4 regions of the Actinomadura sp. 1N219 genome follow, and region 1 is predicted to be linked to each of the others. Evidence: riboswitches for the same ligand, from Rfam matches in the RefSeq annotation. Region 1 holds a riboswitch; each other region holds the start of a gene.
The links. Region 1 has a riboswitch for cobalamin ahead of metE (5-methyltetrahydropteroyltriglutamate--homocysteine S-methyltransferase). Riboswitches for the same ligand answer to the same signal wherever they lie in the genome.
Positions count from the first base shown of each region.

Region 2: another riboswitch for cobalamin. It lies ahead of ACH35V_RS39875 (ABC transporter substrate-binding protein); the one in region 1 lies ahead of metE (5-methyltetrahydropteroyltriglutamate--homocysteine S-methyltransferase).
Region 3: another riboswitch for cobalamin. It lies ahead of cobN (cobaltochelatase subunit CobN); the one in region 1 lies ahead of metE (5-methyltetrahydropteroyltriglutamate--homocysteine S-methyltransferase).
Region 4: another riboswitch for cobalamin. It lies ahead of ACH35V_RS00165 (ribonucleoside-diphosphate reductase subunit alpha); the one in region 1 lies ahead of metE (5-methyltetrahydropteroyltriglutamate--homocysteine S-methyltransferase).

Region 1 is NZ_JBIRAY010000004.1:42,602-49,789, forward strand. Features, by position in the region: gene ACH35V_RS15005 (hypothetical protein) at 77-628, shown strand; gene ACH35V_RS15010 (hypothetical protein) at 694-1,350, opposite strand; cobalamin riboswitch at 1,594-1,803, shown strand; gene metE (5-methyltetrahydropteroyltriglutamate--homocysteine S-methyltransferase) at 1,905-4,187, shown strand; gene ACH35V_RS15020 (MarR family winged helix-turn-helix transcriptional regulator) at 4,479-5,009, opposite strand; gene ACH35V_RS15025 (superoxide dismutase) at 5,104-6,066, shown strand; gene ACH35V_RS15030 (ATP-binding protein) at 6,137-6,907, opposite strand.
Region 2 is NZ_JBIRAY010000024.1:27,520-34,707, reverse strand. Features, by position in the region: gene ACH35V_RS39890 (CHAT domain-containing protein) at 1-1,232, shown strand, start outside; gene ACH35V_RS39885 (ABC transporter ATP-binding protein) at 1,268-2,095, opposite strand; gene ACH35V_RS39880 (FecCD family ABC transporter permease) at 2,098-3,189, opposite strand; gene ACH35V_RS39875 (ABC transporter substrate-binding protein) at 3,186-4,274, opposite strand; cobalamin riboswitch at 4,311-4,510, opposite strand; cobalamin riboswitch at 4,610-4,679, shown strand; gene ACH35V_RS39870 (magnesium chelatase subunit D family protein) at 4,736-6,712, shown strand; gene cobO (cob(I)yrinic acid a,c-diamide adenosyltransferase) at 6,714-7,188, shown strand, end outside.
Region 3 is NZ_JBIRAY010000024.1:17,217-24,404, reverse strand. Features, by position in the region: gene cobN (cobaltochelatase subunit CobN) at 1-1,916, opposite strand, end outside; cobalamin riboswitch at 2,047-2,171, opposite strand; gene ACH35V_RS39850 (precorrin-3B synthase) at 2,241-3,350, shown strand; gene ACH35V_RS39845 (precorrin-8X methylmutase) at 3,347-3,967, shown strand; gene ACH35V_RS39840 (precorrin-2 C(20)-methyltransferase) at 3,967-5,454, shown strand; gene ACH35V_RS39835 (cobalt-precorrin-6A reductase) at 5,445-6,176, opposite strand; gene cobM (precorrin-4 C(11)-methyltransferase) at 6,173-6,916, opposite strand; gene cbiE (precorrin-6y C5,15-methyltransferase (decarboxylating) subunit CbiE) at 6,916-7,188, opposite strand, start outside.
Region 4 is NZ_JBIRAY010000001.1:28,925-36,112, reverse strand. Features, by position in the region: gene ACH35V_RS00165 (ribonucleoside-diphosphate reductase subunit alpha) at 1-2,130, opposite strand, end outside; cobalamin riboswitch at 2,258-2,489, opposite strand; gene ACH35V_RS00160 (hypothetical protein) at 2,594-3,283, shown strand; gene ACH35V_RS00155 (YcnI family protein) at 3,359-4,084, shown strand; gene ACH35V_RS00150 (copper resistance protein CopC) at 4,081-4,716, shown strand; gene ACH35V_RS00145 (group II truncated hemoglobin) at 4,794-5,561, shown strand; gene ACH35V_RS00140 (GNAT family N-acetyltransferase) at 5,723-6,211, shown strand; gene ACH35V_RS00135 (MMPL family transporter) at 6,343-7,188, shown strand, end outside.

The DNA of each region.
Region 1 (7,188 bases):
GGTTGGTACCGCGTGCGTGCGGACGTGGGGGTGGGCGGGGTGGTTGTGGCGTGTTTAGGACACGAACCGCGCTGACATGAGCGGCATCTCATGGGTGTACGTGATCACCTCACTTACGGGGGAAAAGCTCATGCAAATCCGCACCAGAGGGCGCGCCGGCAAGGTCGGCGCGATGGCGACTGCCGCGGTCTTCGCCGTGACCGCGCCGGTAATGGCCGGGGGGCTCGTCTCACCGGCGCAAGCGACTACGGGGACGACGCCGTCCAAGGCGCCTGCGCAGGCGTCGCAACTGCGAGGGGAATGGAAGTCGCTGACCGACCGCCAGCCAGTGGACGGCGACGACGGCGGCGTCAGCGGCTATGCGCACCGGTACTGGTCCGGCGATGCCGGCGACACCTGGGCGGAAGTCAGGTTCAGGGCCCGTGGCGAGAAATGGGGCGTCGCCAACAGCACGGGCACAACGGCCTACTTCTTCGCGTGGGTCAACAACAAGATCTACTTCCAGTGGAAGCTCAAGCCCAACGAGCGTAAGAACTGGACCGGCGGCTTCCGCGAGGGGCTCCCGGTCAAGATCCAGGTCTGCGTGAACAGCCGAGGCTGCGCCACGCAGGACAATCTCCGCACCTGACCAGCGCCTTTGGTTCAGGGAGGACGTCCCGGACGTCCTCCCTGAACGGCGTGGACGTCACCGGGTCACGTGGTCTTGAACGAGGAGATCTTGTTGTTCAAGCCGGTGAGCTCGATGTCGTGGTCGCGGTATTTCTTGAAGTGCTTGCCGTCGTATCCCTTGCCGTTCCATGCCTTCATGTCGCAGCGGTTGCGGGTGACGAATGAACTTGCCCTGTCATTCCAGCCGAGGTCGCCGAGATCCGGCTGGACGCCGTCCACGTCCCCCTTCTTTTTCGTGCATTTGCCCTCGGACCCCAGCCTGATCGACGGTTTGGCGTAGCCGCTCGGGTCGTAGAGGATGACATGCACTTTCCATGCCGACGTGGCCTGCCTGGCATTGGCGTAGGCGTCGGCTTCCTGCTCGGTCTGGAAGCACCTCATGGACGTGGTGTCCATCTCGGCCACGCACTGCTGGTGCGTGGCCGTCTCCATGAGGGTGGAGCCCGTGACGGACGGGGCGGCGGCGGCCGACGCGCCCAAGGCGAGAACGGTCGAGGTAAGGGCGGCGACACCGGCGCCGACGATGCCCAGTCTGGCGGTCGTGGAAATGGCACTCATGAATGAGCCCTCCGGAAATGCTGGCATGCGAAACAGAATCGACGTCCTTGAAAGGGACGTGCCGGGTTCAGCGGCAAACGGCGCCAGCCCGCTGAGATGGGGAGCGTGAATCACCACGGTCACCGCACATGCGCCCATTAACAAGATCATTGGCCGCATTCGGACAGACCATGTCACCGACTCTGGAATCGTCACATTCGCGGTCAGCTCAACCACTGGGTACGTCGCGCCTGGCTCTCGCGGGCGCCGGAGCGGCTGGTGGCGCGAGCGGCCGCCGGGGACGCCGGGGACGTCGCGGAGTCGGGCCGAAGGCCGTCGCGTTCACTGCGAGGCGCTCGCCTGAGTTCACCGGGTCGAGGTGTCGATAGACTCCGGATTGCGGACGGTTCACTCGGTTTCGAGTGTCGTAAGAGGGAACCCGGTGCGAATCCGGGACTGCCCCGCAGCGGTGAGTGGGAACGACCGCCGTCATCACGCACTGGGCCTGACGGCCTGGGAAGCGACGGTTAGTAGGACGCTTCTTCCGGGAAGCGATGCCCGCGAGTCCGAAGACCTGCCTCCGCCCGCGCGCCGCCCGGCGCGCGGTGGTCTGCGGCCTCGCGGGAAGGTCAGCGGCGTACGGTCCATCGTGCGCACCTCCCCGCGCGTCCGCCAATGGCACAGCGAGGGAAAGCGCCATGAACACGACGATCCTGGGATATCCCCGAATCGGGCCGCGCCGGGAGCTGAAGTTCGCCACCGAGGACTTCTGGGCCGGACGCGCCGACGCCGACGCGCTCGCCAAGACGGGTGCCGAGCTGCGCGCAAACGTCTGGACGAGCCTGCGCGACGCCGGTCTAAACGCGATCCCGTCCAACACGTTCTCGTTCTACGACCAGGTGCTCGACACGAGCGTGCTCGTCGACGCCGTCCCCGACCGGTATCGCCATCTGCGCGGGCTCGACCGGTACTTCGCGATGGCGCGCGGGGTGCAGGACGTCCCGCCGCTGGAGATGACGAAGTGGTTCGACACGAACTACCACTACATCGTCCCGGAGCTGGGCCCGGGCACGCGGTTCCGGCTGGCGGACGGCTCGGCGGCCAAACCGCTGGTCGAGTACCGGGAGGCCAAGGCGCTCGGGATCGAGACGCGGCCGGTGCTCGTCGGGCCGCTCACCTACCTGCTGCTGGCCAAGCCGGCGGAGGACGCGCCGGGCGAATTCCGGCCGCTCGATCTGCTCGACGGGCTCATCGACGTGTATGCGGAGGTGTTGGAACGGCTGGCGGGATCGGGCGCCGAATGGGTTCAGCTGGACGAGCCCGCCCTCGTCGCCGACCGCAGCGAGGAGGAGATCGCGGCGCTCGCTCGTGCGTATGCGCGGCTGGGGCGGTTGACGAGCAGGCCGCGGCTGATGGTCGCCACGTACTTCGGCACGATCGGCGCGGACGCGTTGCGCGTCCTGGCGGGCAGCCGTGTCGAGGCGGTCGGCCTGGACTTCGCGGCCGGGCCGGACAACCTCGACGTCCTCGCGTCGGTCGGCGGGCTGCCGCGCAAGACGCTCGTCGCCGGTGTGGTGGACGGACGGAACGTATGGCGCGCCGACCAGCGCCGCGCCAAGGCCACCTGCGCGTCGCTGCTCGGGCTCGTCGATCAGATCGTGGTGAGCACGTCGTGCTCGCTGCTGCACGTCCCCATCGACCTGGACGCCGAGACCTCGCTCGACCCGGGCGTCCGAGGACGGCTCGCGTTCGCGCGGCAGAAGGTCGCGGAGGTCGTCGCGGTCGGGCGGGCGCTGCGCGAAGACGGCCCGTTGCAGGGGCTGGAGGACGGCCCGTCCCCGGCCGAGACGCCGGCGCCGCCCGCGAGCGTTGACCAGGGCGTCCGCGCCCGGCTGGACTCGCTCGGCGACGGGACGGGCCGCGGCGACCGCGCCGTCCGGTTCGCCGCGCAGCGGGACGAGCTGGGCCTGCCCGCGCTGGCGACGACGACGATCGGCTCGTTCCCGCAGACCCCCGAGATCCGCCGCGCCCGCGCCGACCTCCGCGCCGGACGCCTCACCGCCGACGCCTACGAGCAGACGATGAAGGACGAGATCGCCCGCGTCATCGCGCTGCAGGAGGACCTCGGCCTGGACGTCCTCGTCCACGGCGAGCCCGAACGCAACGACATGGTGCAGTACTTCGCCGAGCAGCTCGACGGGTACGCCGCCACGGAGCACGGGTGGGTGCAGTCGTACGGGTCGCGGTACGTCCGGCCGCCGATCCTGCACAGCGACGTCGCGCGGCCGCGTCCGATGACGGTGGAGTGGGCGACGTACGCGCAGTCGCTGACGAGCAAGCCGGTCAAGGGCATGCTGACCGGCCCGGTGACGATGCTGGCCTGGTCGTTCGTGCGGGACGACCAGCCGCTCGCCGACACCGCCCGGCAGATCGCCCTCGCGCTGCGGGACGAGATCGCCGACCTGGAGGCGGCCGGGATCCGCGTCATCCAGGTGGACGAGCCCGCGCTGCGCGAACTGCTGCCGCTGCGGGGCGCCGACCGTCCGGCCTACATGGAGTGGGCCGTCGGCGCGTTCCGCCTCGCGACCTCGGGCGTCGCGGACACGACGCAGATCCACACGCACATGTGCTACTCCGAGTTCGGCGAGATCATCGGCGCGATCGGGGCGCTGGACGCCGACGTGACCAGCGTCGAGGCGGCCCGCTCGCACATGGAACTCGTCGCCGACCTGCGCGCCGCCGGGTACGAGAACGGCATCGGGCCGGGGGTGTACGACATCCACTCGCCGCGCGTCCCCGGCGCCGACGAGATCGAGGAGAACCTGCGGCGCGCGCTACGGGCCGTCGACCCCGGACGGCTCTGGGTCAACCCCGACTGCGGCCTGAAGACCCGCGCCTACCCCGAGACGGAAGCGTCCCTGCGAAACCTGGTCACGGCCGCCCGCCGCGTCCGCGCCGACGTCACGCCCACGACCAACTGACCCCCGTCCGACCAGCGCAAAGGCCGACCCCGACGGGACGTCCCGCCGGGGTCGGCCTGTGCTGATCTGGAAGCGGGGCTCCAAGGCCGCCCAGCGTGCCGGAGGTCGCGTGCGTCGTCGCCGAGCCCGAACAGCAGCGTGACGGCAAGCCGACACGACCGCCAGACCACGTCCGACCCAGCACGACAGGCCGGCCCCTGCGAGACTCCCGGGGTCGGCCTGGTGCTGGTCTGCGGGCGGGTCTCAAAGGCCGCCTGGCGTGCCGGGGGTCGCGTGACTCGTCGCCGAGGGTCAGGGGTCGCCTAGTGGGCGGGGGGCGGTCGACTCGTCGCCGAGGCTTAGGAGGAGGGTGCGCAAGGTCGCGGCCAGGTCGTCCTGCTGGTGCTGGTCGAGTGCGGCGAGGATGCGCTGTTCGTTGTCGAGGTGGGCGGCGACGGCTCGGTCGATGAGGTCGCGGCCGGTGGGGGTGAGGGCGACGAGGACGGTGCGCCGGTTGGCCGGGTCGACGTCGCGCGTGATGTAGCCCTTGGCGACGAGCCGGTCGAGCCGGTTGGTGACGGCGCCCGAGGTCACCATCGAGGAGCGGGCCAGCATGCCGGCGGTCATCCCGTCTTGCGAGCCGCCGCGGCGGAGGGTGGCCAGGACGTCGAACTCGCCCCTTTCCAGCCCGAACTCGCTGAAGAGCGCCTTGAGCTCGCGTTCGACGAGCCGGGTCACCCGGGACAGGCGGCCGAGAACCCGCATGGGGGACGCGTCCAGGTCCGGGCGGGCGCGGGCCCACTGCTCCACGATGAGGTCCACGGCGTCACGTTCCTGCTCCACGACCTCCACCTCTCAACGTTGAAGTGTTTGACGCCAAGGTATCACCGGCGTACGGTCTTCAGTGTTGAACATTTCAGCGTTGAAAGGTCCTCCCGTGCGACGTTCAAGAATCTCCGCTCTGCTCGCGCTCCCGCTCGTCCTGGCCGGGACGTTGAGCGCGCCTGCCCAGGCCGCCGCCGACCAGACCGCCGCCGTCGACCCGTTCCCGTCCACGATCCGGCTGCCGGACGGGTTCCAGCCCGAGGGGATCGCGACCGGGCCCGGCCCGTTCGCCTACGTCGGCTCCATGGCCGACGGCTCCGTCTACCGCGCCGACCTGCGCACCGGACGCGGCGCGATCCTCAGCCGCGGGCCCGGCCCCGGCACGCAGGCGCTCGGGATGAAGACCGACGCGCACGGACGGCTGTTCGTAGCGGGCGGCGCGGGCGGTGACGCGCGGGTCATCGACACCCGCACCGGCAAGCTGCTGGCCTCTTACCGGCTGGCCACCGGCGCGACCTTCGTCAACGACGTGATCCTCACGCAGGGCGCCGCCTGGATCACCGACTCCACCAACCCGGTGCTCTACAAGCTGCCGCTGGACGGGGGACGGCTGCCGGACGACGCCGTCCGGATCCCGCTGACCGGCGACCTCGTCTACCAGACCGGGCCCGGCAGCGCCGCCTTCAACGCCAACGGCATCACGCCCACCCCGGACGGCCGGGGCCTGCTCGTCGTGCAGGGGAACACCGGCGGACTGTTCCACGTCGACCCGGCGTCCGGCACGACCCGCCGCGTGGACCTGCACGGCGAGTCGCTCTCGGAAGGCGACGGCATGCTGCTGCACGGCCGGACGTTGTACGCCGTCCAGAACCGGTTCAACACCGTGGCCGTCCTGCGGCTGAACGCGGCGGGCACCGAAGGGCGCGTCGTGCGGCGGGTGACGGACAGCCGGTTCGACCTGCCGACGACCATCGCCGCGTTCGGCTCCCGGCTGTACCTGCCGAACATCCAGTTCTTCAGCACGGAACCGACCCCGCACGTCTCGTACGACGCCGTCGCCATTCCGCGTCCCTGAGCGGCCGTCGGAACGGTGCCGCATGGCCTGACCGCCGCTCTCCGGTGCGGTCAGGCTACGCGGCCCCCTCCTACTCCCGGTCGTCCAGGGCCTCGTAGAGCCGGACGACCTGCTCGCACACCTCCGTGATGTCGGAGACGGGGAGCTTTCCGGTCTCGCCGGAGCGTGCGCACCAGCGGAACGTCGCGGTCTCGCACCACACGGTCAGATCGCCGGGACCGGTGAGCATGCTGACGCCGAGCTCGTCCTTGCGCCTGAGACGGCCGACGCCGCGCTGGACGAGGAGCGTCTCCAGGTTCCGCATCGCCTGCGGCCCGTCGACCTGCCGGGCGTGGCGGCGGCCGGGCACGGTGCGGGTGATGGGCAGCGCGAACCAGGTGGCCTTGCCCCGGACGGCCGGGGAGCCCAGCCGGGACCGGGACGGGTGATGCCCCCACCGGCCGTCCGCCAGAATCCGGATGATCTCCAGGCCGCGGCCGTGCTCGTGCACGTCACCGGCCGTCTCGCGGCGGCGGCGCCATTGCCGGAGCGTGTCGAACGCCTTGACGACCAGCTCGTCGCGGCCCCGCTCGCCGCTCCGCTGGTACACCCACAGCTCGGCCCCCGGGAGCCCGTCGCCGGAGGCGGACGTGGCGTGCTGCAGCACGTTGGTCGCCAGCTCGCTGACCATGATGGCGAGGTCGTGGACGTCCCGGACGGACAGCCCGAGCGCGGGCAGCAGCCCCTTGACCTGGGACCGCGCCACCGCGGCGATGGACTCGTCGCCCGGCAGGGGAAGGACGGCGCAGCCGCCGTCCTCCAGCCTCCAGGGAATCCCGCACACTGCCGCGGTCTTCGTCATGACGCCCACTCTCCGAGTTTCGCGGAGCCATCGGTGTGATTCAGACATTCGCGACATGAACCTCAGTGGTTCGCGACTCGCTATGTGTGAATCACAGATCCAAGCTTCGCACATTCCCGCGGCCGAAACCCGGTTCACGACAAAGGTTCCGCAACTGCAAATGAGACGTTCACCGATACGCCCGAAGGCGCCCAGAACAGTCCTGCCCGGAGTGATCGAAGCATGTACCGGCGGACACGGGACGGTTCGTCCCCCGCGCTGTAGCGTGGACGGCGCCTGAG
Region 2 (7,188 bases), on a different contig from region 1:
GACGGGAGATCGACGCGACCCGCGACCGCGACCGGCGGCACGCCCTCGGCCGCGCATGGGACGGCCTCGTCGCCGAGATCCGGGCGCGTCCCGGCTTCGGCGGCTTCCTGCGTCCGCAGGGGTTCTCCTCCCTGCGCCCGGCGGACGGGCAGACGGTCGTCATCGTCAACGCGGCCGAGTTCGGGTCGGACGCGCTCCTGGTCACCGGCGCCGGCGTGCGGGTCGTCGAGCTGCCGGGCCTCACCGTCGAGGAGACCAGGGAGCGGGTCACCGCCTTCCTCGACGCACTCGACCAGCGCACCAGACCGACCGGCCCGGCCGGCCCGGCCGCGCGAGCGGCGGCCGACGCGACGATCGGCGACGTGCTGGACTGGCTCTGGCGCACCACCGCCCGGCCCGTCCTCGACGCGCTCGGCCACACCCGTCCGCCCGCGCCCGGACGGCCCTGGCCCCACCTGCACTGGTGCCCGACCTGGCTGCTCACCTTCCTGCCCTTCCACGCGGCCGCGGCCGCCGACCCGTCCGGCGACGGCGACGGCGACTCGGTGCTGGACCGGGTCATCTCGTCCTATGCCGTCAGCCTGCGCACACTGCGCTCGGGCACCGAGCAGGGCGACCCGCCGCCATCGAGAAGGTCGCTGCTGGTGATCTCCATGCCCGGCACGCCGGACCTGCCGTCCCTGCCGGGTGCGCTGCGGGAGTCGTCGCTGCTCTCGGGCCTGCCGGTCCCGACCCGGACGCTCACCGGCGACCAGGCCGACCGCGCGGCCGTCCGGCGCGCCTTGGACGAGCACGCGTGGGCGCACTTCGCCTGCCACGCCGCGCAGGACCTGCGGCACCCGAGCCGGGGGCGGCTTTTCCTGCACGACCACCGGACGCGCCCGTTCACCGTGCTGGACATCTCGCGGATGCATCTGCGGCACGCCCGGTTCGCGTTCCTGTCGGCCTGCGAGACCGCCCGCGGCGGACGGCGCCTGCCGGACGAGGCGCTGCACCTCGGCGGCGCACTCCAACTCGCCGGATACCAGCACGTGATCGCCACGCTGTGGCCGGTCAAGGACGCCGTCGCGGCAGAGGTGACCGCCGACGTGTACGCCAGGTTGCACACGTCCGAGGGCTCGATCGACACGGCGCGGGCGGCGGCCGCCGTCCACGAGGCAATGCGGACCCAGCGCGACCGCCACCCCGACGACCCGGCGCTGTGGGCCGGCTACGTCCATTTCGGCCCTTGAACCAGCTCAGGGCACGGCGAGGACGTCCCTGCTCGTCACCTGCGGTGTTCCGCCGGGAGGACGGTGATCTGGGGGTGGCCGCTGCGGGGGTGCTCGACGACTTCGGCGTCGACCCGGTAGACGTCGGCGAGCAGGTCCGGCGTGAGCACGTCCCCCGGCGGTCCCGTCGCGACGGTCCGGCCCGCGTTCAGGACGTGGAGGCGGTCGCAGAACGAGGCGGCCAGGTTGAGGTCGTGCAGGGCGGCGACCGCGGTGACGCCGAGCCGGCGGACGAGGTGGAGGGCGTCGGTCTGGTGCCGCAGGTCCAGGTGGTTGGTCGGTTCGTCCAGGACCAGGACCCCGGTTCGCTGGGCCAGCGCGCGGGCGATGAGGACGCGCTGCTTCTCACCGCCCGACAGCCGGTCGAAGGGCGCGTCGACCAGGTGCGCGGCCTCCAGCTCCGCCAGCGACCCGGTGATGATCTCGCGGTCGTCCGTGTCGTCGCCTTGGAAGGCGCGTTTGTGCGGGGTGCGGCCCATCGCGACGACGTCGTACACGGTCAGCTCGAAGTCGCCGGGTGTCTCCTGCAGGACGGCGGCCAAGCGCCGGGCTAGGTGCTTGCCCGGCATGCGCCAGATGTCCTCGCCGTCCAGCAGGACCCGCCCCGAGGTGGGGCGCCGGGCCCGGTAGAAGGTGCGCAGCAGGGTGGACTTCCCGGCGCCGTTGGGGCCGACGAGCCCGACGATCTCCCCCGGCGCCGCCGTCAGGGAGACGGCGTCCACCAGCGTCCGGCCGTCGACGACGACCGTCACCGCTTCGGCCCGCAGCGTCCCGGCCGGTGGCCCGGCGCCCGTGGCGGGCGTGCCCGTGGGGGTCGCGTCCATGCTCACCGCGCCGCCTTCCGCCGCATCAGGAAGAGGAAGAAGGGGCCGCCGACGAGCGCGGTGAGGATGCCGACGGGGATCTCCTCGGGACTGATCAGGGTCCGCGCCGCCAGGTCGGTGACGATCAGGAACGCGGCGCCCAGCAGGGCCGCGGCCGGCAGCGCGCGGCGGTGGTCGGCGCCGACCAGCAGCCGCACCGCATGGGGCATGATCAGCCCGACGAACCCGATCGAGCCGCTGACCGCGACGATCGCGCCGATCATCAGGGCGACCAGCGCGAACAGCGCCCCGCGGAAGCGGTGCACGTCCAGTCCGAGGGCCGCGGCCGCCTCCTCCCCGGCCAGCAGCAGGTTCAGGGGACGGGACAGGCCGAGCAGGACCGCCGTGCCCGCGAGCACCACGGCCGCGGGGATCCACAGCACGGTCCAGGTGGTGCCGGCCAGGCCGCCGAGCATCCAGCGCAAGGCCGACTCGGCGGCGCGCGGGTCGCCGGAGGTGAGGACCAGGTAGCTCGCGACCGCCGTGAGCACCTCGGCGGTGGCGACTCCCGCCAGTACCAGGCGCACCGTGGTCATCCGCCCGCCGGAGCGGGCCAGGAAGTACACCAGCACCAGGGCCAGCAGGGCGCCGCCGAACGCGGCGAGCGGCAACGAGAACATCCCGAACCACGCCATGGGGAACACCACCACGAGCACCGCGCCGACCATCGCGCCCGAGGACACCCCGAGCAGCATGGGGTCGGCCAGCGGGTTGCGGACCACGGCCTGCAGGACCGTCCCGCAGACCGACAGGCCCGCCCCGACCGCCGCGCACAGCAGCACCCGCGGCAGCCGGACGTCCATCACGATGGTCTCGCGGACCGGCGGCCAGTCCGGGTCCGCGAGCGCGGGATGCACCTGGTGGAGCAGGATGCCCCAGACCTGGCCGGGCGGGATCCGCACCGAGCCCGCGGCGATTCCCGCCGTGGCCGCCACCAGCACCAGCGCGCCGAACAGCGCCAGGACCAGCGGATAGGGAACGCGGACGCGGCCGCGAGGGGCGGCGGCGACCGCCGTCCGTCCGCGGGAGACGCGGGGCTCGGCGACGCCGGTCATGTGAAACGGTCCGGGTGCAGCTGCCGGGCGAGCGACTCGACCGCTCCGGCCGCCCGGACGCCCGTCACCGTGGACGACAGCGGCAGGACCGCGAACCGCCTGTTCTTGATCGCTGGAACGTCCTTCAGCGCGGGGCTGGCCAGCAGGAATCTCCGCTTGGCGTCGGCGGACTGGTCTCCGTAGTCGTAGATGACGATGACCTCGGGCGCCCGCGCGGCCAGCTGCTCGAACGAGACGTCCCCGTAGGCCTTGCGCACGTCGGAGAACAGGTTGGTCCCGCCCGCCAGCCGGATGATCTCGTTGCCGATCCCCGCGCCGCCCGCCGTGAACACGGTCTTGTCGCCGCTGTCGTAGACGGCGACCTTGACCGGCGTCGCGGCGGGCGCGGGTTCGGCGAGCCGGGCCTCGACCCGGTCCAGGACGGCGCGCAGCGAGGCGATGCGCCGCTCCGCCCGGTCCGGCACGCCGAAGATCTTGGCGACGGTCCGGATCTCCTCCTCGACCGTGGCCATGGTCACCGGGCCCCTGGGGCATTCCTCGACGTTGAGGTGGGTGTCGATCCCGGCCTTCTTCAGGGCGGCCCGGCCGCGGCCGTCCTTCTCCTCGAACGTGCTCGCCCATCCGCCGTAGACGAAGTCGGGCTCGGCCGCCAGCAGCGTCTCGTAGGACGGGTACTCCTCGGACAGCACCTTCACCCGGTCGAAGGCGGCCTGGAACTCCGGGAGGATCCGGTCGTCGAGGTAGCCCGTCCCGACCATCGACTTCTCCAGGCCGAGCGCCAGCATCACCTCGGTCGCGTGCTGGTTCAGCGACACCGCGCGCCGCGGGGGCCGCTGGTAGGTCGTCGTCACCCCGCAGTTGGCCACCGTCACCGGGAAGCCGGGCGGGGCCGCGTCCGCGCGGTCGTCTCCGGCGCGTCCGGTGTCACCGCCGCATCCGGCGATCAGCAGGACCGCGACGAGCGTCGCCGACGCCCGGGCGCGGATACGGGTGCCGAAACCGACGGTCGCCACGGCAGTCCGGCGTGCGGTCGTCCGGCGTGCGGTCGTCCGGCGCGGCGCCGGGCGTGTCGAGCCCTTGGGCATGCAGCCCTCTCCTCTCTGGGGAGATCCGCCCCAGTCCTGTCGAGGAGGCGACCGCGTGAGTCTCCTGGCTCTCGGGTCGATGCTCGTCCCGGCCTTCCCGCCCGCTCGCGCGGGCAGTGGCGTCGTCGGGATCCGCTCGCCGATCACAGTGGCGGGACCGCGCCGGAATCGCACCGGCTTCCTCGTCCGCCATCGCCTACACCGCACATGGTGACACATGTCATGGCAATGAGTACGGAAGTGTTACCCGTCCCGGCCCATGACCTGGGTATGCGTGATCTTGACAGCCGCGGGAGCGGGACCGTACCGTCCCCCCTGTTCCGCGGTTGTCCGAGGGAAATCCGGTGAGAGGCCGGTGCGGACGCGCCACTGTATCCGGGTCGGCGAACCCGGGAGCCAGGTCACTCGGACCACCGCGACCTCACCTGTCCGGGACGCGCAAGATCCCTCATGGAGGTGCCGTGGGTTCGCCGCCGGTTCCAGACGGCCGCCTGAACGACGCCTATCCGTTCACCGCCGTCGTCGGCCTGGACGACCTGAAGCTGGCGCTGCTGCTCAACGCCGTCTCCCCGCGGGTCGGCGGCGTGCTGGTGCGCGGCGAGAAGGGCACCGCCAAGTCGACGGTCGTCCGCGCGCTTGCTGCGCAGCTTCCCGCCGTCGACACGGTGGCGGGCTGCCGGTTCGCCTGCGATCCGGACGCGCCCGACCCGTCCTGCCCGGACGGCCCGCACGAGCGGGGCGTCCAGCCGGTGCGGCGGCCGTCCGCGCTGGTGGAGCTGCCGGTCGGCGCGTCGGAGGACCGGGTCGCCGGGTCGCTGGACGTGGAGCGCGCGCTGACCGAGGGCGTCAAGGCGTTCGAGCCCGGCCTGCTCGCGGCGGCGCACCGCGGCGTCCTGTACGTGGACGAGGTGAACCTGCTGCACGACCACCTCGTCGACCTGCTCCTCGACGCGGCCGCGCTCGGCACCTGCTACGTGGAGCGCGAGTCGGTCTCGGTCCGGCACGCGGCGCGGTTCCTGCTCGTCGGGACGATGAACCCGGAGGAGGGCGAGCTGCGCCCGCAGCTGCTCGACCGGTTCGGGCTGACGGTGGAGGTGCGGGCGTCGCGGGAACCGAAGGAGCGCGCCGAGGTCGTCCGGCGGCGGCTGGCGTTCGACGCCGACCCGGCGGGCTTCGCGGCGCGCTGGGCCGCCGACGAGACCGCTCTCGCCGGGCGCATCGCGGCCGCCAGGGAGCGGCTGGCGGGCGTCCGGCTGCCGGACGAGCGGCTGGAGCAGATCGCTGCGGTGTGCGCCGGGTTCGAGGTGGACGGCCTGCGCGCCGACCTCGTCACGGCGAACGCCGCGCTCGCGCACGCCGCCTGGCACGGCCGCGACGAGGTGACGACGGACGACGTCCGCGCCGCCGCCCGCCTGGCGCTGCCGCACCGCCGCCGCCGCGACCCGTTCGACGCCCCGGGGCTGGACGAGTCGCTGCTGGACGACCTGCTCGGCGAAGCCTCTCCCGACGATGACCCGCCACCCGGCGGCGACGATGGAGGCACGGGCGGGAGCACCCCTCCTCCCGAGGGCGGCGAGGGCGGAGCCGAGCCGCCCGCATCGGCGCCGGAGGACGGCGACCGGCCCGGCGGGGCGAACGGAGGCGGCGAGCGGGTCGCGTCCGCCGCCGAGCCGCACGCGGTGCCGCTGCTGGAGGTTCCCGGGGTCGGCGACGGCGTCGCGGGACGCCGGTCGCGGTCGCGGACGCCGCGCGGCCGCGTCGTCGGAGCGCGCCGTCCGGCCGCGAAGGTCCGCGACCCGCACGTGGTGGCGACCATGCTGGCCGCCGCACCGCACCAGCGGGCGCGCGGCCGGACGGGCGCCGGGCTCGTGCTGCGGCCGGACGATCTGCGCGAGTCCGACCGCGAGGGCCGCGAGGGCAACCTCGTCCTGTTCGTCGTGGACGCCAGCGGTTCGATGGCCGCGCGCCGCCGCATGACGGCGGTGAAGACGGCGGTGCTGAGCCTGCTGCTGGACGCCTACCAGCGCCGCGACAAGATCGGCCTGATCACCTTCCGGGGCCGGACGGCCGACCTCGTGCTGCCGCCGACGTCGTCGGTCGAGGCGGGCGCGGCGCGGCTCCGCGCGCTCCCCACCGGCGGGCGCACGCCGCTGGCCGCCGGGCTGGTCCGGGCCGCCGAGGTGCTGCGCGCCGAGCGGCTGCGCGACCCGGCGCGGCGCCCGCTGCTCGTGGTCGTCACCGACGGCCGCGCGACCGCCGAGGGCGACGTGGCGCGGGCCGCCGGGCTGCTCGCCGGGACGGCCGGGATCGTCGTCGACTGCGAGGACGGCCCGGTCCGGCTCGGTCTCGCCGGACGGCTCGCGGTCCGGCTCGGGGCGCGGCTCGTCCCACTCCGCGACCTCGACGGGGTCGTGCGCGATCAGCGGAAGGCGGCCTGAGATGCCCCAGGGGAAGCCCGTGTCCGTCCCCGACGACGGCCTGACCACGCGGCAGCGCCGCAACCGGCCGCTGCTGATCGTCCACACCGGCGCCGGGAAGGGGAAGTCGACGGCCGCGTTCGGGATGGCGCTGCGGGCGTGGAACCAGGGCTGGCCGATCGCGGTGTTCCAGTTCGTGAAGTCGGCGAAGTGGCGGATCGGCGAGGAACGCGCGCTGCGCGTGCTGGGCGACAGCGGCGAGGGCGGCCCGGTCGCGTGGCACAAGATGGGCGAGGGCTGGTCGTGGATCCGGCGGCCCGGCGCCGAGGACGACCACGCCGCCGACGCGCGGGAGGGCTGGGCGCAGATCAAGCGCGACCTGGCCGCCGAGGCGCACCGCTTCTACGTGCTGGACGAGTTCACCTACCCGCTCAAGTGGGGCTGGCTCGACCTGGACGACGTGGTCGGGACGCTCACGTCCCGCCCCGGCGACCAGC
Region 3 (7,188 bases), on a different contig from region 1:
TGCAGGATGAAGTCGTCGAACTCGGCGTCGTGGGGACGGTCGTCCAGGCCGAGGTCGTGGTCGAGTTTCGCGGCCTGGATCAGCGTCCAGATCTGGGCGCGGATCGCGGGGAGCTTCGCGGGGTCCATCGCGGCGATGGTGGCGTGCTCGTCGAGGAGCTGTTCGAGGCGGGCGATGTCGCCGTAGGTCTCGGCGCGGGCCATCGGCGGCACCATGTGGTCCACGAGCACGGCGTGCGCGCGGCGCTTGGCCTGCGTGCCCTCGCCGGGGTCGTTGACGAGGAACGGGTAGATCAGCGGGACGTCGCCGAGCGCCGCGTCGGTGCCGCACGACGCCGACATGCCCGCCGCCTTGCCGGGCAGCCACTCCAGGTTGCCGTGCTTGCCGACGTGCACGATCGCGTGCGCGCCGAACTCGTCCGAGAGCCACCGGTAGGCGGCCAGGTAGTGGTGGCTGGGCGGCAGGTCGGGGTCGTGGTAGATCGCGATCGGGTTCTGCCCGAATCCGCGCGGCGGCTGCACCATGACGACGACGTTGCCCGCGCGCAGGGCCGCGAGCACGATGTCGCCGTCCTGGACGAACAGCTCGCCGGGCGCCGGGCCCCAGTGCCGCTCCATCTCCTCCCGCAGATCCGGTGGGAGGGTGCGGTGCCAGCGCTCGTAGGACGCGGCGGAGATCCGGACGGGGTTGCCCGCGAGCTGCTCCTCGGTGAGCCAGTCCTCGTCCTGCCCGCCCGCCGCGATCAGCGCGTGGACGAGCGCGTCCCCGTCCTGCTCCGCGACTCCGGGGAAGCCCTCGCCGAGGTCGTATCCCGCTTCGGCGAGCCGGGCCAGGAGCCGGACGGTGCTCGCCGGGGTGTCCAGCCCCACGGCGTTGCCGACGCGGGAGTGCTTCGTCGGGTACGCCGACAGCATCACCACCAGGCGCCGCTCGGCGGGCGGGGTGTGCCGCAGGCGGCCGTGCCGGACGGCGATGCCCGCGACCCGCGCCGCCCGCTCGGGGTCGGCGGCGTAGACGGTCAGGCCGTCCTCGCCGGTCTCCTTGAACGAGAACGGGACCGTGATGATCCGTCCGTCGAACTCGGGGATGGCGACCTGCGACGCGGCGTCCAGCGGGGACAGGCCGTCGTCGCTCGCCTCCCAGTCGGCCCGGGGCATGGTGAGGCAGAGTCCTTGCAGGATCGGGACGTCCAGCTCGGCGAGTGCGCCGACGTCCCACGCCTCGTCGTCGCCGCCCGCCCCGGCCGCCGCGGGCCGCGACCCGCCCGCCGCGAGGACGGTCACGACCAGCGCGTCCACCTCCCGGAGGGTGGCCAGCAACTCCGGCTCCGCCGCGCGCAGGGACGAGCAGAACACCGGCAGCGGCCGTCCGCCCGCGTCCTCCACGGCGGCGCACAGCGCCTCGACGAATGCGGTGTTCCCGGCCACGTGATGGGCGCGGTAGTACAGCACCCCGACCACGGGGCCGTCGGAGGCGCGGGACGCGCGCTCCAGCCGTCCCCAGGTGGGGGTGGGCTGAGGCGGCGCGAAGCCGCGGCCGGTGAGCAGCACGGTGTCGCAGAGGAAGGCGTGCAGCTCCGTCAGGTTGCCGGGGCCGCCGTGCGCGAGGTAGGCGTGCGCGTCGGCGCACACGCCGCCGCTCACCCCGCCGCCGAGCCGGGACAGCTCCATCAGCTCCGCGTCGGGCGCCTGCTCGCCGCCGAGCACGACCACCGGCCGCGGGCCCGCCAGCAGCGCGTCCAGCCCGTCCTCCCAGGCGCGCCGCCCGCCGAGCAGCCGGACGACGACGAGATCGGCGCCCTCGACCAGCTCCGGCAGGTCGTCCACGGCGAGCCGCGCGGGATTGCCGAGCCGGTAGGCGGCGCCGGACGCGCGGGCGCTCAAAAGGTCGGTGTCGGATGTCGAGAGCAGCAGCACAAGTCGTTCCGGGGGGTGTGGGGGGTCGGCCCCCCACGCGTGACGGGTGCGCTCCTGCGCGGACGTGTCGGCGGACACGGCGGATCCTCCCCTGGGGTCCTCGCCCCGGTCGCGGGTGTCACGACGGCGGGAGTGTCCTGGCTTCCGGATCAGCGCTCGCCCCGGCCTTCCCGTCCACGAGGGACAGTGGCCTCAAGCGGGGGTCGCTCCCCGGTGACAGTGGCGGGACCGCGCCGGATTCACACCGGCTTCCTCCATTGTCGTCGTCGTGCAGAAGCGTACGGCAGCGCGAGCCGCCCGCAAACGGGGGTTAGCATCCTCATCGTGCCGAATGTCCATGCGGTGGGGAGAGCGCGCGCCGACGCGTGCCCCGGAGCTCTGCAGACGCACGACGCAGCCGACGGCCCGCTGGCGCGCGTCCGCGTCCCCGGCGGGGCGGTGTCCGCCGCGCAGCTCCAAGTGCTCGGCGCCGCCGCGCGCGAGCTGGGCCGGGACGTCATCGAGCTGACGTCCCGCGCCAACCTCCAGCTGCGCGGCGTGCGCGACCCGGCGGCGCTCGCGGCGCGCCTCACGGCCGCCGGGCTGCTGCCGTCGGCGTCCCACGAGCGGGTGCGCAACATCGTCGCCTCGCCCCTCGGCGGGCGCGGACGGCACGGCCGCCTCGCGACCGACCCCCTGGTCGCCGCCCTCGACCGGGCGCTGTGCGCGCGTCCCCGGCTGGCCGGGCTCCCGGGCCGGTTCCTGTTCGCGCTGGACGACGGCACCGGCGACGCGGCGTCCCTGGACGCCGACCTGACGATGACCCCCGACGGCCTCCTCCTGGCCGGAACCCCGCTCGCCCCGGCGTCCGCCGATCCCGTCCAGACCATGATCGCGGCGGCGGAGGCGTTCCTCGACGTCCGCGGCGGCGCCTGGCGGCTGGCCGAGGTGCCCGGCGGGGCGGGCCTCGTCGCGGAACGGCTCGGCGGAGTCCCGGCGGACGGGAGGCACGTCCCGGACCCGCCCGCCCCGCACGCGGGGATCATCCGGCAGCGGGACGGGCTCGCCGCGCTGGAGGTCGTGCCGCCGCTCGGGCGGATGTCGGGCGCGCAGGCCGAGGCGCTCGCCGACGTCGCGGGCGAGGCGCGCCTGACCCCGTGGCGGAGCGTCGTCCTGCGGGACCTGCGACGGGACGAGGCCGAACGGGACGCGGCCCGCCTCGCGCGGCGGGGATTCGCGACCGATCCCGGCTCGCCGTGGGTCGGGGTGACGGCGTGCACCGGCAGCCCCGGCTGCGCGAAGTCGCGCGGCGACGTGCAGGGCGAGGCCCGCCGCTGGGTGGACGGCCTCGACCGCGCCGCACCGATCCCCGTCCACTGGGCGGGCTGCGACCGGCGCTGCGGGATGCCGCGCGGCCCCGTCACGCTGAAGACCGTGGACGGCGAGGAGCGATGACCGACTACATCCGCGACGGCGCGGAGATCTACCGCCGGTCGTTCGCGACCATCCGCGCGGAGGCCGACCTGTCGGATCTGCCGGACGACGTGGCGCGGGTCGCCGTCCGCATGATCCACGCCTGCGGGATGACCGACCTCGTCGACGACCTCGCCTGGTCGCCGGGGGTCGTCGCGCGGGCGCGGGCCGCGCTGCTGGACGGCGCGCCGATCCTGTGCGACGCGCGGATGGTGGCGGCCGGGATCACCCGGGCCCGGCTCCCCGCCGGGAACGAGATCGTCTGCACGCTCGGCGACCCGCGCGTCCCTGAGCTGGCGGCCCGGCTCGGCACGACGCGCAGCGCGGCGGCCCTCGACCTGTGGCGGGACCGCCTCGACGGCGCCGTCGTCGCGGTCGGCAACGCGCCGACCGCGCTGTTCCGGCTGCTGGAGCTGGTCGGTCAGGGCGCGGCGCGTCCGGCCGCGGTCCTCGGGATCCCGGTCGGGTTCATCGGGGCGGCCGAGTCCAAGGAGGCGCTCGCCGCGAGCGACCTGCCGCACCTGGTGGTGCGCGGGCGGCGCGGCGGCAGCGCGATGACGGCGGCGGCGGTCAACGCCGTCGCCAGCGAGGCGGAGTGATGACGGGACGGCTCTACGGCGTGGGCGTCGGGCCCGGCGACCCCGAGCTGGTCACCGTGAAGGCGGCCCGGCTGATCGGCGCGGCGGACGTGGTCGCCTACCATTCCGCGCGGCACGGCCGCAGCATCGCCCGCGCCATCGCGGCGCCCTACCTGCGCGGCGGCCAGGTCGAGGAGCAGCTCGTCTACCCGGTCACCACCGAGACGACCGATCACCCCGGCGGCTACAAGGGCGCGCTGGAGGAGTTCTACGCCGACTGCACCGCCCGGCTCGCCGCGCACCTCAACGCGGGCCGGACGGTCGTCGTCCTGAGCGAGGGCGACCCGCTGTTCTACGGCTCCTACATGCACCTGCACAAACGGCTCGCTCCCCACTACCCGGCCGAGGTCGTGCCGGGCGTCACCTCGCTCAGCGCCGCCGCCGCCGCGGCGGGACGCCCGCTGGTGGAGCGCGAGGAGACGCTGACCGTACTGCCAGGCACGCTCCCCGGCGACGAGCTGACCGAACGGCTGCGCTCGGCGGACGCGGCCGCCGTCCTCAAGCTCGGCCGGACGTTCCCCAAGGTCAGGCAGGCGTTCGAGGACGCGGGGCGGCTCGGCGACGGCTGGTACGTCGAACGGGCCGCCACCGACCGGCAGCGGGTCGAACCGCTCGCCGACGTCGACCCGGCGGACGTCCCGTACATGTCGCTGGCGTTGCTGACGAGCCCGGCGGAGCAGACGTTCACCGCGCCTTCCCCGGCGCGGCCGGAGGGGCCGGGAGGGGTCGCGGTCGTCGGGCTCGGCCCGGCGGGACGGCCGTGGCTCACCCCGGAGGCGCAGGACGTCCTGGCGTCGGCCACCGACCTCGTCGGCTACGGCCCCTACCTGGACCGCGTGCCGCCCAACCCCCGCCAGCGGCGGCACTCCACCGGCAACCGCGTCGAGGCCGACCGGGCCCGGCACGCGCTGGCGCTCGCCCGGGACGGCGCCCGCGTCGCCGTCGTCTCGTCCGGCGACCCGGGAGTGTTCGCGATGGCGACCGCAGTGCTGGAGGCGGCGGCGGAGGACGAGTTCGCCGGCGTGCCGGTGCGGATCGTCCCGGGCCTGACCGCCGCCCAGGCCGTCGCCGCCCGTGCGGGCGCGCCGCTCGGCCACGACTTCTGCGTCCTGTCGCTGTCGGACCTGCTCAAACCCTGGGACGCGATCGCCCGGCGGATCACCGCAGCGGCGGAGGCCGACCTGGTGCTCGCCCTGTACAACCCGTCGTCGAGCCGCCGCAGGCACCAGCTTCCGGCTGCCCGCGACCTGCTGCTGGAACACCGTTCGCCGGAGACGCCGGTGGTGATCGGACGCGACGTCGGCGGCCCCGAGGAGAGCGTCACCGTGACGACGCTCGGCAAGCTCGACCCCGACCTCGTCGACATGCGCTGCCTGGTCATCGTCGGATCGTCCACGACCCGGGTCACCGGCCGCGGCGTGGTCTACACGCCCCGCCGCTACCCCTGAGCCCAGCGCGCGGCGGCGGCCGCGTCCCCGGTCTCCGCGACGCCGCCCGGGACGGGCGGGCGATCGACCATGATCACCGGCAGCCCGGCGTCCCGCGCGGCGGCGAGCTTCGCGCGGGTCATCGCGCCGCCGCTGTCCTTGGTGACCAGCACGTCCAGCCGGTGCTCGCGGATCAGCGCACGCTCGCCGTCCACCGTGTAGGGGCCGCGGGAGAGCAGCACGCGCACGTTGGACGGGACGGGCGGCTCCGGCGGATCGACCGACCTGGCGAGGAACCACACGCCGGTGCGGGCCGCGAACACCGGGAGGCTGCGCCGCCCGGTGGTGAGGAACGCGCGGGCGCCGTCCGGCAGCGCGGCGGCGGCCTCGCCGAGCGAGGGGACGCGGTGCCACTCGTCGCCGTCCCCCTCACTCCAGCCGGGGCGGCGCAGCGCGAGCAGCGGCACGCCGGCCAGCTCGGACGCCCGCGCCGCCGAGGCGCTCATCCGCTCCGCGAACGGGTGCGTGGCGTCCACGAGGCGGTCGATCCGGTGCGCGCGGAGCCACGCCGCCAGCCCGTCCGCGCCGCCGAAACCGCCGACGCGCACGTCCCCGGCGGGCAGCCGCGGGTCGGTGACGCGCCCGGCGAGCGACGACACGACGTGCACGCCCGGGACGCCGGACAGCCGCGCCGCGAGGTCCCGGGCCTCCGCCGTGCCGCCGAGGATCAGGACGCGCCTCACACCCGCTGCCGCCCGGCGCTGTAGAGGTGGCTGTCGGGGAACGCCGACGCCGTCAGCACCCGCCCGACGACGATCACGGCGGTGCGCTTCACCCCGGCTTCGCGCACCAGGCCGGCGATGTCGGCGAGGGTGCCGCGCAGGATCAGCTCGTCCGGGCGGCTGGCGCGGGCGACCACCGCGACCGGGCAGTCCGCGCCGTAGTGCGGCAGCAGCTCGGCCGTCACCTCGCCGATGCGCTGGACGGCCAGGTGCAGCACCATCGTCGCGCCGCTCGCGCCGAGGGTGGCGAGGTCCTCGCCGGCCGGCATCGGCGTGGCCCGCGCCGCCGTCCGGGTCAGGACCACCGTCTGCCCGACGCCCGGCACGGTCAGCTCCCGCCCCAGCGAGGCCGCGGCCGCCGCGAACGCCGGGACGCCCGGGACGATCTCATGCGGCACGCCAGCCGCGTCCAGCCGCCGCACCTGCTCGGCCACCGCGCTGAACACCGACGGGTCGCCCGAGCACAGGCGCGCCACGTCCAGCCCGTCCCGGTGCGCGGCGATCAGCTCGGCGGCGATCTCGTCCAGCGTCAGGTTCGCGGTGTCGACGAGCCGGGCGCCCGGCGGGCAGGCGTCGAGCAGGTCGCGCGGCACCAGCGACCCCGCGTACAGGCACACCGGCGCGGACTCCAGCACCCGCAGCCCCCGCACCGTGATGAGGTCGGCGGCGCCGGGACCGGCCCCGACGAAGTAGACGGTCATCAGGCGTCCTTCCGTGTCGTCCAGATGGTGACGGGCATCGCCGGGCGCCACCCGGTGAACCCGCCCAGCGGCCCGGCCCGCTCGATGCCGACGCGGACGAGTTCCCCGCCGTGCGTCTCGCGCGCCTGGGCGACCCGGACCTCCCCTTCGAGGGTGACGGCGTTGGCGACGAGCCGCCCGCCGGGTCTCAAGGCGTCCCAGCAGCGTTCCAGCAGACCGGGCACGGTGAGGCCGCCGCCGACGAAGACGGCGTCGGGGGGCGGCAGCCCGTC
Region 4 (7,188 bases), on a different contig from region 1:
GAACAGGTTCAGCGAGTGGGACTGGTCGATGTACGGGGTGCGGGCGGCGGCGAGGTCGATCAGCGACTTCTGCGGCAGCTCCCAGGCCGTCCGGTAGAGGGACAGCATCTCGTCCGGCAGGTCGACGAGGCCCTGGACGGACCCGTTCGCCTTCTTGATCGCCTCCCGGACGGCCGGCGTCCACAGCCCGAGCGACTTCAGATCGTCCACCAGATAGCCGTTGATCTGCAGGAACTCGCCGGACAGCGTCTCGCGCTTGAACAGGTTGGACACCTGCGGCTCGATGCACTCGTAGCAGCCCGCGATGGACGCGATCGTCGCGGTCGGCGCGATCGCGATCAGCAGCGAGTTGCGCAGCCCGACCTCGGCGACGCGCGCCCGGACCCGCTCCCATTCGGCCGGACGGGACGGCGCGGCGTCCGGGAAATGGTCCAGGTGGAGTTGGCCTCGGGCGGTGCGCGTCCGGTCGTAGGCGGGCAGCGGGCCGTGGGCGGCGGCGAGGTCGGCAGACGCGTCGTACGCCGCTAGCGCGATTTCCTCGGAGATGCGCGTCGACAGCGCGCGGGCTTCGTCGGAGTCGAATGGGAGGCGGAGCGTGAAGAAGACGTCCGCTAGACCCATCACGCCCAGGCCGACCGGACGCCATTTGCTGTTCGCCGCCTGCGCCTCCGGCGTCGGATAGAAGCCGCGGTCGATCGTCCGGTCAAGGAACCGGATGGCGGTGCGGACGGTGGCGCGGAGCCGTTCCCAGTCAATGCCGGACGGATCGACGTGCGCGGCCAAATTCACCGATCCGAGGTTGCAGACGGCCGCCTCGCCGTCGCTCGTCACCTCCAGGATCTCTGTGCACAGGTTCGACAGATGGACGGTCTGACCCGGTTCAAAGGTCTGATTGCAGGCGCGGTTGGCGGCGTCCTTGAACGTCATCCAGCCGTTGCCCGTCTCGGCGAGCGTCCGCATCATCCGCCCGTAGAGCTTGCGGGCCGGGACCTGCCGGACGAACCGTCCCGCCTTCTCCGCCGCCCGGTACGCCTCGTCGAACGCGTCGCCCCAGAGGTCGGCCAGCTCGGGGACCTCCTTCGGGTCGAACAGCGACCATGTCCCGTCCTGCTCGACGCGGCGCATGAACTCGTCCGGGATCCAGTTGGCCAGGTTCAGGTTGTGGGCGCGGCGCGCGTCCTCGCCCGTGTTGTCGCGCAGCTCCAGGAACTCCTCGACGTCGGCGTGCCACGGCTCCAGGTACACGCACGCCGCGCCCTTCCTGCGTCCGCCCTGGTTGACGGCCGCGACGGACGAGTCGAGCGTCCGCAGCCACGGGACGATCCCGTTGGAATGCCCGTTCGTGCCGCGGATCAGCGACCCGCGCGAGCGGACCTTCGTCCACGAGATCCCGATGCCGCCCGCGTACTTGCTGAGCCGCGCCACCTGCCCGTACCGCTCGTAGATCGACTCCAGCTCGTCGCGCGGCGAGTCGAGCAGGAAGCAGGACGAGAGCTGCGGGCGGCGGGCCGCCGAGTTGAACAGCGTCGGTGAGCTGGGCAGATACGAGAGCGTGCTGAGCAGCCCGTACAGCTCGGCGGCCTCGTCCACGTCGTCGGACAGGCCGCACGCGACGCGCAGGAGGAAATGCTGCGGACGTTCCAGGACGAGCCGCGATTGCGGATGCCTCAGCAGATAGCGGTCATAGAGCGTCCGGAGCCCGAAGTACTCGAAGCGGTCGTCGGCGGACCCGTCGATGAGGGCGTTGAGCGCGGACGCGTCGGCGGCGACGAACGCGGCCGGAGCGTCCGCGAGCAGACCCTCCCGGTGCGCGGCGGCGACCGAATCGGCGAACGTCCGGACCCCGGCGGACGCCGCCTCGTCCCGTATCCGCAGGCCGAGCAGCCGTGCCGCGACCTTGGAGTACCCGGGTTCGGCGGGCACCAGTGCGCTCGCCTCGCCGATCGCGAGGTCGCGCAGGGCCGCCGCGTCCAGCCCGTCCGTTCCCGTGCGGACGGCGGCCAGCACCCGTCCCGCGTCGACGTCCGGCACCCCGTCGCAGGCCGCCCCGACCTCGGCGGCGACGCGCGCGTCCGCCGCCGTGCCCGCCGTCGTGCCCGGCTCCACCCGTACGGCCAGGTCCTGTGTCACGTGCTCTCTCCCCTCGCAGCCGCCTCGCGGACGGCATGCGAACGGGACGCCGGCGTCAACCGATGGGCACGCCGCGCTCCGCCCCCGGCCCACCCGCGAAGCCTGGACGTGTCGATCCGAGGGGCGACCCTCGGATCATCGTGCGGGCAGGTCTTCGGACTCGCGGGCGCCGCGCCTCCAAAACCGAAGACGCGTCCTACTGGCCGTCGCTTCCCAGGCCGGTGGATTCCGGCCCAGTGCGTAAGACGGCGGTCGTTCCCGCTCACCGCTGCGGGGCAGTCCCGGACTCGCACCGGGTTCCCTCTTGCGACGCCCCCGCCGACCAGCGGCGGGGGCGAACCAGCACGGGATTGAACCCTACATGTAGTTGACGATCTTTGCATCACCCCAAGATGTTGGGCGTGTCGAAAGATCGCGGGGCCGACTACCCAGACGGCGGATGTGGTGGGACGATGGTTGCGCCATGTCCCCGCGTCCCCCGCAACCGGGCTTCCGAACAGCGCGCGCGGTGGTGTTCGCCACCGTGTGCGTCACGCTGGCGACCGCCGGGCACGTCCTCGCGTCGGGGACGGCGATCCCCATGTGGGCGGTCCTGACGGGATTCGGCGCGGTGCTCGGCGTGACGCTCCTGCTGGCGGGCCACGAACGGTCGCTGGCGACGATCCTCGGCGGCCTCCTGGGCGGCCAGTTCGCGCTGCACGCGCTCTTCACGGGCGCCACCGACCCGATCAACGCGCCAGCGGCGGCCCTCCAGGATCCGGCGCTCCGCGCGGCGGCCCTGCACCAGGCGGGGATGCACCAGACCTCCGTCTCCGACGCGGCGATGGCGGGCTCGGACATCCTGGTCCCCGTCGCGCACGCCGCGGGCGGCACGACGATGACGCTCGCGCACACCGTCGCGGCGCTGATCGCGGCATGGTGGCTGCGGCGCGGGGAGCGGGCCGCGTGGTCGCTGGCCCGGCGGGTCGCCGGCGCGGCCGACCGGCCGATCCGGCTGCTGCTCGCCCTCCTCGCCGTCGAACCCGTCGCCGCTCCGCCGCGCATCCCCGCCGTGCCGGCGACGGCCGCGGTCACGGCGGTCGGCCGCACGCTGCGGCATCAGGTCGTCCGGCGGGGTCCTCCATCGCGTTCGAGGGCGCTCCTTTCGCACTGAGCGAGCGCCGTACGTCACCGGACGCCGATTCCCGGCGCTTCCGGATTTCCCCGTACACTCGAACGGATATTCGCCATGCTCTCTCTTTCCCATGTCCTCCCTCGGGGCGCCCGCCGGTTGGGCGCCGTCGCGGGCCTCGCCGCCGTGTCCGTGGTCGGGCTGGCCACGGCCGCGTCCGCGCACGTCACCGTCAACCCGAAGACCGCCGAGCAGGGCGGCTACACCAAGGTCGCGTTCCGGGTGCCGAACGAGCGCGACAACGCGTCCACGACCAAGCTGGTGGTGCACCTGCCGGCCGAGCATCCGCTGTCGTCGGTGTCGGTCCGTCCCGTCCCCGGCTGGACGGTGAAGGCCGAGAAGTCCAAGCTCGCGACCCCGCTCAAGACCCACGGCGGCGAGCAGACCGAGGCCGTCACCAAGATCACCTGGTCCGGCGGCAAGATCGACCCCGGGACGTTCCAGGAGTTCGACGTCTCCCTGGGACCGCTGCCGACGAACACCGGAGAGATGATGTTCAAGGCCGACCAGACGTACTCCAACGGCGAGGTCGTCAAGTGGGACCAGCCGCCGCCCGCCGCGGGCGCGGCCGAGCCCGAGCATCCGGCGCCCGTGCTCAAGCTCGTCCCGAAGGGCCAGCAGGAGGCGGTCGGGCTGACCGCGAGCGCGAAGACGAAGCCGGCCGCCACCGCGTCCGCCGATGACGGCACCGCGCGGCTCCTCGGCGGCATCGGCATCGCGGTCGGCGCCCTCGGCCTCACGGTCGGCGGCTACGGCCTGAACCGCGCCCGGAGCCGCTCATGACCCGCGCAACAGCACGGATCGCGACAGGACGGATCGCGACAGGACGGGTCGCGGCGGGACGGGTCGCGGCGGGACGGGTCGCGGCCGGTGCGCTGGCCGTGGGGACGGTGCTGGCGATGTCCGCGACGCCGGCGTCCGCGCACACCGCGCTGACGGCGGCCAACCCCAAGAAGGGTTCGTCGGTCGCGGCCCCGTCGCAGATCGTCCTGACCTACACGGAGACGATCCGGCTGCCGCGCGTGATCCTCACCGACGCGTCCGGCAAGCAGCACCAGGCGGGGACGGCCAAGGCCGTCGACAACAAGGTCACCCAGCCGGTCAACGGCGCGCTGCCGAACGGGAAGTACACGGTCGGCTGGCGTGTCGTGTCGGTGGACGGCCATCCAGTGTCGGGCAGCTACAAGTTCACGGTGGAAGGCTCGTCAGCCGGTTCGGCCGGTTCGACGGCTTCGCCGGGTGCCGCGAGTTCGCAGCCCGTCGTCCCTGCCGCGTCCCCGTCGAACGCCGCGTCCTCCGAGGACTCGGGCGGCGGCTCGTCAGGCTGGCTGTGGATCGGTTTGATCGCGCTCGTGGTGGCCGCAGCGGGTGGGGCCGTCGCCTGGTTCCGCCGGTCGCCCGCGTCCGGCGACTGACCGCCCGGTTTGCGCTTCCGGTCGGGTGATTACAGGATTACAGTGATTACCCGACCGGTCGCAGCCCAGGGGGTCCAATGATCGTCGAGTACGTCCGCTACCGCATCGACCCGTCCGGGACGGACGAGTTCGAGGCCGCCTACGCGCGCGCGTCCGCGTCACTGGCCGCCGCGCCGCAATGCGTGGACTACGAGCTGTCCCGGTGCGTCGAGGAACCCTCGTCCTACATCCTGCGCATCGGCTGGACGTCCGCCGACGACCACATGCAGGGCTTCCGGGGCGGCGAGCACTTCCCCGCCTTCTTCGCCGAGATCAAGCCGTACGTCCAGCAGATCGAGGAGATGCGGCACTACGAGCGGACGTCCGTGCGCGGCGCCGGGTCGTCCGTCCCGACGATGTACGACTGGGCGGGCGGCGAGGCGCTCGAACGGCTCACCGAGGCGTTCTACACGAACGTCCTGAAGGACGACCTCCTCCGCCCGCTGTTCGAGCACATGGCCCCGGACCACCCGAAATGGGTCGCGCACTGGCTGGGCGAGGTCTTCGGCGGCCCGGAGCGCTACACCCGGGAGCGCGGCGGGTACCACCACATGGTCCGGCAGCACCTCGGCAAGGCCATCACCGAACCGCAGCGCCGCCGCTGGGTGACCCTCCTCATGGACGCCGCCGACGAGGTCGGCCTCCCGGACGATCCCGAATTCCGCGCCGCGTTCACGTCCTACATCGAGTGGGGGACGCGCATCGCCCTCGCCAACTCGCAACCGGACGCGAAACCGCCCCTTGAGGCCCCGCTGCCGCACTGGGGCTGGGGCGTGGCCCCGCCCTACATCCCGTCCAAGCCCTAGGGGACGGCGCGCCGCGCCCGAGGGACGGTACGCTGCGGCTGCTCCGACGACGAGGGAGGTTGATGAATATGGCCTGCGCCGTGCTTCGTCATCAGCATGCCCTCGTCCGGGCCGCGCGGGACTGAACGCGGCCCGGTCGTCCAGCACGACCAGGAGCGTTCATGTCTCTGTCAGATCTGTTCACCGATCGTCTCGTCCTCCGCATGTGGACCCTCGCGGAGGTGACCGCCGTCCTCGACGGACGGCGGCAGGCCCACTGGGCGGACGACTTCCCCGCCGAAGGCGACCACGTCATCGCGGGCTTCATCGCCGAGAACCGCGCCGCCGCGCTCGGGGAGCACGGCCAGCGCCAGATCATCGAGAAGGCCACTGGCCAGGTCGTCGGCGCCGTCGGGCTGTTCTGGCCGCCTCGTGACGGCGTCGTCGAGTTCGGGTACGGCGTCGTCGCGTCCCGGCGAGGCCGCGGCTACGCGACCGAGGCGACGCGCGCCATCGTGGCGTTCGCGCTGACCGCGCCGGGCGTCGAGTCGGTGGTCGCGACGGTCGAGTTGTCGAACCCGGCGTCCGTCCGCGTCCTGGAGAACGCGGGGCTGAGCCGTCTCGACGGCGACGCGCGGACGGCCACGTTCGGCACCGCCGTCCGGACGTAACCGCAGCGCCCACCCACAACGTGCCGCCTTTCCTCCCTGGAGGGGCGGCACGTTCGCGTTCACCCCGGCTTGACAGAAAGCGCTAGTTCACTAACACTTCCTACTCTAATAGCGAAAAAGGGGTGGGTGTCATGGCGGTGTTCCTGAGCCGGGTCGGCCGGTTCTGCTTCCGGCGGCGCCGGCTGATCGCGCTGCTGTGGGCCGGGCTGCTCGTGGTCGCCGTGGCGGGAGCGGCCGCGCTGTCCGAGCCGGCGCCCGACACGTTCTCCGTCCCCGGCACCGAGTCGCAGCGGGCGAACGACCTGCTCAAGGACCGGTTCCCGCAGGCCGCCAGCGGCGGCGCGACGGCCAGGGTCGTCTTCGCCGCCCCCGCCGGACGCGCGCTGACCGAACCCGCGAACCGCGCCTCCGTCGAGCGCGCCGTGGCCCGGATCAAGGCAGCGCCGGACGTCGCCGACGTCGCCTCCCCCTACGCCCGGAACACCGTCTCCGGCGACGGCCGGATCGCCCTCGCCGAAGTCGCCTACCGCGTCCCCGAGTACGAGCTGACCGGCGCGGACCGCGACGCGCTCCGCTCGGCGGCGGCCGCTCCCGGCCTGCGCGTGGAGATGAGCGGCGACGCCGTGGCGCCCCCCGAGGAGGGCGCGGGCGAGCTGCTCGGCGTCGCCGCCGCCGCGATCGTCCTGCTGGTCACGCTCGGCTCGCTGGTGGCGGCCGGGCTGCCGCTGCTGACGGCGATCATCGGCATCGTCATCGGGCTGTCGGCCGTCAGCGCCACGAGCGCGTTCGTCGAGCTCAGCTCCGACACCCTGGCGCTCGCGCTGATGCTCGGCCTCGCCGTCGCGATCGACTACGCGCTGTTCGTCATCGCCCGCTACCGCCAGGAGGTCCTGGACGGACGCGCCCCCGCCGACGCGGCCGCGCACGCGACGGGCACCGCCGGATCCGCCGTCGTCTTCGCCGGGCTGACCGTCGTC